DNA from 3 places in the Umboniibacter marinipuniceus genome. Region 1 is predicted to be linked to each of the others. Evidence: predicted binding sites of a transcription regulator. Region 1 holds the regulator's gene; each other region holds the start of a gene.
What was found. Region 1 encodes sigma-54, which starts transcription at its own class of promoters, with help from an activator protein. Its sites were predicted from a motif close to TGGCACANNNNTTGCNNT; they were not measured.
Positions count from the first base shown of each region.

Region 2: the regulator sigma-54 is predicted to act here: its motif matches at 1,791-1,808, upstream of DFR27_RS08140 (TorF family putative porin).
Region 3: the regulator sigma-54 is predicted to act here: its motif matches at 1,298-1,315, upstream of glnA (glutamate--ammonia ligase).

Region 1 is NZ_REFJ01000004.1:222,517-225,645, forward strand. Features, by position in the region: gene lptA (lipopolysaccharide transport periplasmic protein LptA) at 1-263, shown strand, start outside; gene lptB (LPS export ABC transporter ATP-binding protein) at 266-991, shown strand; gene DFR27_RS09350 (RNA polymerase factor sigma-54) at 1,022-2,503, shown strand; gene hpf (ribosome hibernation-promoting factor, HPF/YfiA family) at 2,677-2,976, shown strand; gene ptsN (PTS IIA-like nitrogen regulatory protein PtsN) at 2,989-3,129, shown strand, end outside.
Region 2 is NZ_REFJ01000003.1:418,483-421,611, reverse strand. Features, by position in the region: gene DFR27_RS08150 (YifB family Mg chelatase-like AAA ATPase) at 1-1,254, opposite strand, end outside; gene DFR27_RS08145 (accessory factor UbiK family protein) at 1,330-1,557, opposite strand; gene DFR27_RS08140 (TorF family putative porin) at 1,938-2,606, shown strand; gene DFR27_RS08135 (P-II family nitrogen regulator) at 2,658-2,996, shown strand; gene DFR27_RS08130 (ammonium transporter) at 3,030-3,129, shown strand, end outside.
Region 3 is NZ_REFJ01000003.1:394,440-397,568, forward strand. Features, by position in the region: gene thiI (tRNA uracil 4-sulfurtransferase ThiI) at 1-1,060, opposite strand, end outside; gene glnA (glutamate--ammonia ligase) at 1,412-2,818, shown strand; gene DFR27_RS08025 (DUF4124 domain-containing protein) at 2,984-3,129, shown strand, end outside.

The DNA.
Region 1 (3,129 bases):
GAGTCTTAGCTATCGGCCCGCCGGCAACGTTTAAAGATACGCCGTCTAGCGAAGTTGGCGAGGTTTACGCGCAAGGCAATCAAGTTGATTATGACTTGCTAACAAAGCTCGTAGTGGTTACCGGTGAGGCACTCTTCAGCAATAAAGGCTCGGAAGTCTCAGCCAATCGTATTGAATTCGATCTAGAACGCGGAGCGGCGAACGCTTCGGGTGGCGTTAGGCACGTCATTCAACCACCAGCTCAAACACCGAGTGAGGAGTAATCATGGCTACGCTTAGCGCGAAACACCTCGCCAAGAGTTATAACAAGCGACCGGTTGTTATCGATGTCTCCATTGAAGTAAGCAGCGGTGAAGTGGTTGGTCTGCTCGGGCCAAACGGCGCCGGAAAGACCACCTGCTTCTACATGATTGTCGGCCTAGTTCCTTCTGATAAAGGAACCGTCAAACTTGACGAGCTCGATATCACTCAACAGCCTATGCATGGTCGAGCTATTTCTGGCATTGGCTACCTACCGCAGGAAGCGTCGATTTTTCGCAAACTTACCGTCAGCCAAAACATTCTAGCCATCCTAGAGAATCGAGCAGACCTCACGCAGAGCCAGCGCCGCGAGCGGATGAATGAGTTACTCGAAGAATTCAGCATCACGCATATCAAGGACGCCATGGGCATTGCGTTGTCGGGCGGCGAACGCCGTCGGGTCGAAATTGCTCGTGCCCTGGCAATGGAACCCAAATTTATTCTTCTCGACGAGCCCTTTGCGGGCGTAGATCCAATTTCCGTTAACGAGATCATGTCTATTATTGAGCATGTACGTTCGAAAGGTATCGGCATCCTTATTACCGATCACAATGTGCGCGAAACGCTTGCGATTTGTGAACGAGCATACATTGTGGGTGGTGGCCACATCATTGCACATGGCGGGAAAGACGATATTCTGAATAACGCGAAGGTAAAAGAACTTTATCTTGGTGAAAACTTTCAGTATTAGTGCTGGGTATTACCTCATGGATGGTTTGTCATGAAACAGAGCTTACAATTAAAGACCAGCCTTAAGATGACCATGACACCGCAGCTTCAGCTGGCGGTGAAAGTACTACAACTCTCAACGCTTGATTTGCAAGCAGAGATTCAAGACACCCTTGACCGCAATCCGCTCTTAGACGTAGAGGATAGTAGCCCCGCATTACCTAGCGAGAGCAACTCGCTGAGTAACGAGCAGCGTGACGATAACTCGCCAGATAGCTATCAACTAACCGAGTCAGCCTCAGAGCCTAAGTGGGAGAAAGATATCCCCAGCGATATGCCCGTGGACAGTCAATGGGATGACGTCTATTCAGGTGGTCCCGCAAAGGCTGCCCCAGAGAATGACTTTGATTTCCTAGCGAACCGCAGCCAAGACGCTAGCCTGCAGGATCACCTGAGCTTTCAGTTAGCGATGAAGCCACTCTCGATCCGCGATCGCCTTATTGGTGACTATCTGATTGACAGCATTAACTCGAATGGCTGGCTAACCGCCGAACTCGCATCCATCGCGGACGATTTAAACCGCCACGAAGAAACCGATGACAACGAATTCGAGATCGACGAGGTCGAGGCCATCTTACACCTCATCCAAAGCTTCGACCCAATTGGTGTAGGTGCGCGAGACCTTGGTGAGTGTATTGCACTCCAGCTGAGCGAAATGGACCCTAAGCATCCCACCGTTGCCAGGGCCATCATCATTGCTAGCAATCATATGCCCGCGATCCTAAAGCAAGACTTCAAGAAATTGGCGAAGTTGCTGAAATGCTCCGAGGGTGAACTCGAACTATCAATTGACTTGATTCAACAACAAAACCCCCACCCAGGCGATAGTTTTTCGGAGTCTGATTCTGAGTATGTTATTCCCGATGTACTGGTTTCACTGCGTAAAGATCTTTGGCACGTTGAAATAAACCCCGATGTGGCACCACGACTCTGTGTGAATCGCGAGTACTCAGCGTTGATCAAACGCGGCGATGCCAGTGATGACAACAAATTTCTCCGTGAAAACCTGCAACAAGCTCAGTGGTTTATCAAGAGTGTAGAAAGCCGTTTCGATACCCTTTTTAACGTTGCATCGGCCATTGTAGAACGCCAGCGAGCTTTCTTTGACTATGGCCCCGAGGCAATGAAGCCCATGGTACTCGCCGATGTAGCGGAAGAGCTTGGTCTTGCGGAATCTACTATCTCGCGGGCAACAGCCGGCAAGTATATGCTAACTCCAAGAGGCGTTTTTGAACTCAAGTATTTCTTCTCGTCTCACGTATCGTCGGACTCAGGTGACACCACCTCGGCAACGGCCATTAAGGCCTTCATCAAAAAGCTTGTAGAGAGTGAGCCGCCAAATAAACCCCTGTCCGATGCAAAATTGATGGCACTTTTGGAAGCCGATGGTGTCAAAGTAGCAAGAAGAACTGTGGCGAAGTATCGAGAAGCAATTGGCATTGCGCCGTCAAGTCAACGAAAGCGTCTCAAATAGTAGAATTTTTTCCCACAGTTTCGTAAAAACCTATTACCTTTAAATAAGGGAAAGTTATTCCTGCTTTCAGACGGTTTGTGACGAAGACAGCCCGCCGAACCGTTCACTAGAAGGGGCCATTTCCCCCTAGGCTGTTCTGTTAATCTACTGTAATACGAAGAGGGTCAATACTTATGCAAGTAAACATCGCTGGACACCAACTTCCTCTCACCGACGCCATCCGCGCTCACACCATGTCGAAACTAGAAAAGCTTGAACGCCACTTTGACAACATCAATAATGTAAATGTGACATTTAGTGTTGAAAAGAACGGCCAAAAAGCGGAAGCTACGCTTCATGTTCTAGGTGAAGATATTCACGCCGAGAGCGTGGAAGATGATCTTTATGTAGCGATTGACCATATGGTTGACAAGCTCGACCGACAAATTTTAAAGCACAAGGAGAAAGGGATAGCGGCACGACGCCAAGGCTAATCCCAACCCGCCATGGAGTTAGCACAACTTCTAACCCCTGATACAACCCGAGCATCCGCTCGGGTTGGCAGCAAAAAAACCTGTCTAGAATTGATTGCTGAGATCGTTTCTGAATCGATGGGAATCCACGACACTGAACTATTTAAGGCGCTG
Region 2 (3,129 bases), on a different contig from region 1:
CTGGCGCTCAAGTTGACGTGCACGTGCCTTCGCCACTTGGCCACGAGTTTCATCGGATGAGGTTTGCGATCCATTCTTTCCGTTAATCCATTCGGTCATTGCTACGGGTTTTAATTCAATCATTAGGTCAAAGCGGTCCAATAGTGGGCCACTTAAGCGGCTTTGATATCTGTCTACTTGAGCCTGAGAACATCGACAGGATGCCGTTCCAAAGTATCCACAGGGACAAGGGTTTGTGGCACCAATTAGTTGGAAACTGGCAGGAAAATTGACACGATGACCCGACCGAGAAATGTGAATTTGACGATTCTCGAGTGGTTCGCGAAGGTGATCAAGTATGTGACGCGGGAACTCGGCAAGCTCGTCGAGAAATAAAACGCCGCCGTGGGCAAAGGTGATTTCGCCGGGTTGAGGAGGGTTTCCACCTCCTATTAGCGCGGCGGCGGAGGCCGAGTGATGTGGTGCGCGAAAAGGCCGTGTGCCGAAAGGGTGCGTCTTTCCTACCGCGGAATAAACGGATTGAATCTCCAGTGATTCAGTGAGTGTGCAAGCAGGTAGAAGTGGCGCTAAGCGTTTAGCGAGCATCGATTTTCCTGCGCCTGGAATGCCGTGGAATAGCAGGTGGTGACGGCCCGCCGCCGCCAGCGCTAAACCGTATTTTGCCTCCTTCTGACCAATCACATCACGCAGATCAGGCTGGACGTCGGTGCTTGCAGTTTCTGCGTTGGGGCAAGGTGTTAATGGATGCTGTAGGGCAAGTTGGTCGCAGAGTGATCTCAAGCTACTCGCGTGGAACACTTGGTTGTCAGAGAGTGCTGCGGGCTCGTGTTCCTGGCTAGGGCACACCAGTGTTCGACCACTAGCACTTGCCGCCATCGCCGCAGCAAGTGTTCCGTGAACCACACGTAAGCTGCCGTCTAGCGCGAGCTCGCCGAGATATTCACGATCGCCAATCGCGTGCGGAGGAAGCTGCTGACTCGCAGCAAGAATTCCCAGGGCGATGGCCAAGTCGTATCGTCCTCCTTGCTTAGGAAGGTCGGCTGGAGCAAGGTTGACGGTAATACGCTTAATTGGAAATTCGAAGCCACTATTCTTTAAGGCGCTGCGAACTCGCTCTCGTGATTCCTTGACCGCCAATTCTGGCAGTCCTACGAGGCAGAAATTGGGGAGCCCGTTACTAAGGTGAACTTCCACGCTAACAGATTCGGCAGTGATTCCGCGCATAGCTCGGGTAAAGATTGTTGCTACAGCCATTCGCACCTTCCTTGGTATCCGGCATAACAGGTTGGAATTTCAGCCTACAAAACTTAGCTAGACGAAATGCTTGGACTAACGTTTTTCGAGGGCTTCAAATTGACGTTCTAAATTTTGCAGGCGCTCTCTCGTGCGCATGAGAACTGCACTTTGAGCATCAAACTCCTCACGGCTTACTACATCCATTTTTCGTAACTGAGATTGAAGTAGCGACTTAACGTGGGCTTCAGTGTCTTCGATAGCGCTACTGTTAAAGACTTCTCTGAGTTGGTTAGTAATGGTGGTGAAGTTGGGCTTTTGCATAGTTTTTCTCCTAGTTATCGCTACTTTAGCAAATCTACGTCGCGATGGCAGCTCCGTCTAAAGGTGGTTTCTTTTGTCTTCTGTGCGCTTAGCTAGCAGGTATATAGAGCGTTCTATTCTGGTGCGCGCATTCCAAAATGGTGCCTGAAACCACTTCGGCGCCGCCGCCACGGCAAAGCAATTTAGCCTTCGGAATACTCGTTAGGCCAATACTTTAGGTGGATTAGCGAAGTTGGCACGAATTCTGCTTTGACATCATTGAGTGGACAAGGAAGTGCGCTCAATTGAGCCAAAGTAGCTCATTAGAAAGACTTAATCGCATAGGGTAAAGATCGAACAAAGAGTCGATCATATGCAAAACATTTTCAGGGAGAGTAACCATGTTTTCAAAGAAAGCGTCAGTCGTAGCGTTAACCGCAGCACTATTGGGTTCGGTGTCAGTCAGCACCCACGCAGAAGAAAGTGCTTTTAGTGGCTCAGCAGGCCTATCAACCGCCTATTTACTTCGTGGTTTAGACCTTGATTCTCCTCAGTTCTGGGGCCAGGCCGATTACACCGCAGGAGGTTTCTCTACCTCTCTGTGGATTAGTAGCCTCGCGTCAACTAGTTACGAGTTGAACCTAGTGCCGAGCTATAACTTCGCCGTATCAGAGAATGTCTCCATTGATGTTGGCGCGGTCTTTTACAAGTACGAAGATACTGACTTCGGCGACTATGTGGATCTTACAGCAGGCGTAGGCTTCGGCGACTTCTACGTTGGCTATATGCACACCGTAGGGTCTGACTACGACGACATTGACTGGGACTATCTTACGTTCTCAGGCGAGTTCGGGGCATTTTCAGCGTTGGTAGGTTACGACGCTTGGGACGATGGTATGGATGACGGAAGTTATGTTCACTTAGACCTTAGCTATTCGCTAACAGAGGAACTGTCTTTTACCGTTTCGAAAATTCTGACTACTGATGGTAGCTACGGTGACGGCATCGTGACGAACTACTCGGATGATGTGCAATTTCTAGTGGGATATAGCCTACCTATAGGCAACTAAGACAAGAGCGTAACAGCGGGCACTCAGGTGTCCGCACAGAGGGAGAAAACGATGAAGTTAGTTACTGCAATTATTAAACCTTTCAAGTTGGACGATGTCCGCGAAAGCTTGTCAGAGATTGGTGTTAACGGCATCACGGTGACCGAGGTTAAGGGGTTTGGTCGTCAAAAGGGGCATACCGAGCTCTATCGTGGTGCGGAGTATGTGGTTGATTTCTTACCCAAGGTAAAGATCGAGATTGCGGTGCCTAATGAGCTGGTAGAGACGACTACTGAAGCGGTAGTTCAAGCGGCCGCAACCGGCAAGATTGGCGATGGCAAGATATTCGTCAGCGAACTTGAAGAAGTTATTCGTATTCGTACCGGCGAGACCGGCAACGAAGCAGTTTAACCCGATTTAATAACGAACCATTGGAGGCTCGTAATGAACGAGATCTATGAAATCCAATATGCATTGGATACCTTTTATTTTCTAGTGTGTGGTGCGCTAGTGATGTGGATGGCAGCTGGCTTTTCGATGTTAG
Region 3 (3,129 bases), on a different contig from region 1:
TAGTTGGATTAACCGATATCACGCCGCAGTATTCAGGGATTGACTTGGAAAACTCCTCGGTGCCGATGTGTGCCGAAGTACGAATAATTTCAGTCTTATCCATGGTCGCCAGCGGGCGAAGTACGAGCATGTCTGTCACTTGGTCAATAACCGAAAGATTGCGCAATGTTTGCGAGCTTACCTGAGCAACAGATTCGCCGGTTACTAACGCTTCAATCTCAAGTTGCTCAGCGACCTCTGCTGCCGCGCGAAGCATCATCCGCTTAAGGATCACACCCATGTAACGATTATTCACATTGGTTAATAGTTCGTCCACTACGCCCTCAAAGGGAATACTGACGAACCGGACTCGATACGAAGATCCGAAACGCTCCCAAAGATAGTAAGCGACTTCTTTCACCGCTATTTCGTGAGCCCGGCCACCCAGGTTAAAGAAGCAAAAGTGCGTTGGCATGCCTCGCTTCATAGTGAGGTAGGTAGATACAGTGGAGTCAAAACCTCCAGAGATGAGACTTAGTACCGGATCCAAGCCGCCAATAGGATAACCACCCAGCCCCTGAATAACCTGCTCAACCACAAACAAACGCTTCTTGCGAATCTCTACACGGACCGTTTCGTCTGGATGATGTAAATCAACACCGCCAGTTTCAAGCTTGGCCAGAATCCCACCGCCGATCTTTTGCTCGGCCTCATGGGAGTTGAAATCATGAGTCCCCACGCGTTTAACACGCACAACAAAGGTCTTGTCACGCAGGCGCTCTCGGTTTACTTCGGCTACCTTCTCAATAGTGTCATCTAAGTCGACAAACTCGTATTCCTTAACCACGATGAAATTAGCGATACCGGCGATATGCGCCAGCACATCGATCATCTCTCGCCCTTTAACCTCATCAACATCCGTAAAGATGTCTAATTTGTCCCAAGTACTTTTAACCACCACGCTGCGGTCAATCAACTTTAACGAGCGCGTAATATTGGTTCGGAGCTTGGCGATCAGCTGCTTTCGAACAGGCTTACTTTTAATGGTGATTTCGGGGAATAGCTTAACGACGAATTGCATGATGAACCTGACCGTAAAAAATATTTTCTAATTATAAGTGCAAGTCTGCCAAAGCACACGCCCAAGTGGCATAAATGTCAGTTTAGACTAAGGAATTAAGCACTCTCGCCTCAACGCACTATAATGGTGCAAATTAGGGATCATGCAGCGCCTTGCAATGCACCAATATAGTGCATTAGCAATCTACATTCTCGTAGATGCAAGCTGCACACCCCAAAATTACGCGCTTGCCACAACTGGCACGCTAATTGCTTTAATGCGTAGCAACAATATTAAAATAAACCAAAAAGAAGGTGTGTTGGACTAACCCTCTAATCATCTTGGTTCGCCTTTATCCATTCGGAGGAATTTATGGCAGATAACACTTTAGGTCTCATTAAAGAGCATGACGTAACTTGGATCGATCTACGTTTTACGGATACTCACGGCAAAGAGCAGCACGTCTCTATCCCTGTAACCGAATTGAACGATGACTTCTTCACAGAAGGTAAAATGTTCGACGGCTCTTCAATTGCTGGCTGGAAGGGCATTAACGAATCAGACATGATCCTTATGCCTGACGATAGCTCTGCTGTAATGGACCCGTTCACTGACGAACCTACCCTAATTATTCGTTGTGACATTGTTGAGCCTAACACTGGGCAAGGTTACGAGCGCGACCCACGTTCTGTTGCAAAGCGCGCTGAAGCTTACCTAGAAAGCACCGGTCTTGGCGACACTGCTTACTTCGGACCAGAGCCTGAATTCTTCGTATTCGACGGCATTCGCTGGAACGACAGCATGAGCGGTTGTTTCTACGAGATCGAATCAGAAGAAGCAGCTTGGAACAGCGGCAAAAACTACGAAGGCGGTAACATGGGCCACCGTCCTGGTGTTAAGGGCGGTTACTTCCCAGTAGCACCTGTTGACTCACTGCATGATATCCGTGCTGCGATGTGTTCAGCTATGACAGCTATGGGCCTAGAAGTTGAAGTACACCACCACGAAGTTGGTACCGCTGGTCAGTGTGAAATCGGTGTTCGTTTCAACACGCTAGTTCGCAAGGCTGATGAAGTTCAAATGCTTAAGTACTGTGTTCACAACGTTGCGCATGCATACGGCAAGACAGCTACTTTCATGCCTAAGCCGGTAGTTGGCGACAACGGTTCTGGTATGCACTTGCACCAGTCGTTCTCTAAAGACGGCGTTAACCAGTTCGCTGGTGATGAGTACGCGGGACTATCTGAAACTGCTCTTTACTACATTGGCGGTATCATCAAGCACGCTAAAGCACTTAACGCTTTCGCAAACGCTTCAACTAACTCGTACAAGCGTCTTGTACCGGGCTTTGAAGCGCCGGTTATGCTTGCTTACTCAGCACGTAACCGCTCTGCATCTATTCGTATTCCTTTCGTACCTAGCCCGAAGGCTAAGCGTGTAGAAGTTCGTTTCGGTGACCCAACAGCTAACCCATACCTCATGTTCTCAGCAATGTTGATGGCTGGCCTTGACGGCATTAAGAACAAGATCCACCCTGGCGATGCAGCTGACAAAGATCTTTACGATCTTCCACCAGAAGAAGCAGCGGCTTACCCGACTGTTGCTGGTAGCTTCGACGAAGCACTTGCTGCCCTCGACGCGGATCGTGATTTCTTGACGGCCGGTGGCGTATTCACCAACGACATGATCGATGCATTCATCGAGCTTAAGAATGAGGAAGTGACTCGCCTAGCGATGACTCCACACCCTGTTGAGTTTGACATGTACTACTCAGTATAAGTTAACTTAACCACCAAAAAACGAGGCTAATTAGCCTCGTTTTTTTTCGTCTGTGATAAAGTCATCATCAATAGTGAGTAGCAAATACTCGACATCCATCGAATCTGAGCCCAAACTAGCACTATGGCATGAATCGCCAAATCACCACTTTAGGAAGATAAGTTCATGAGTCGCTCCCTTTGCCTGTTGTTAATCGTTATTTCATGCACCTTCTGTGCCATGACGACCTCTGCTGATATCTATAAATATCGCGATGCCAACGGCAATATTGTCTACTCTGATACCCCAGTCGAAGGTGCAGAGCGGGTAGA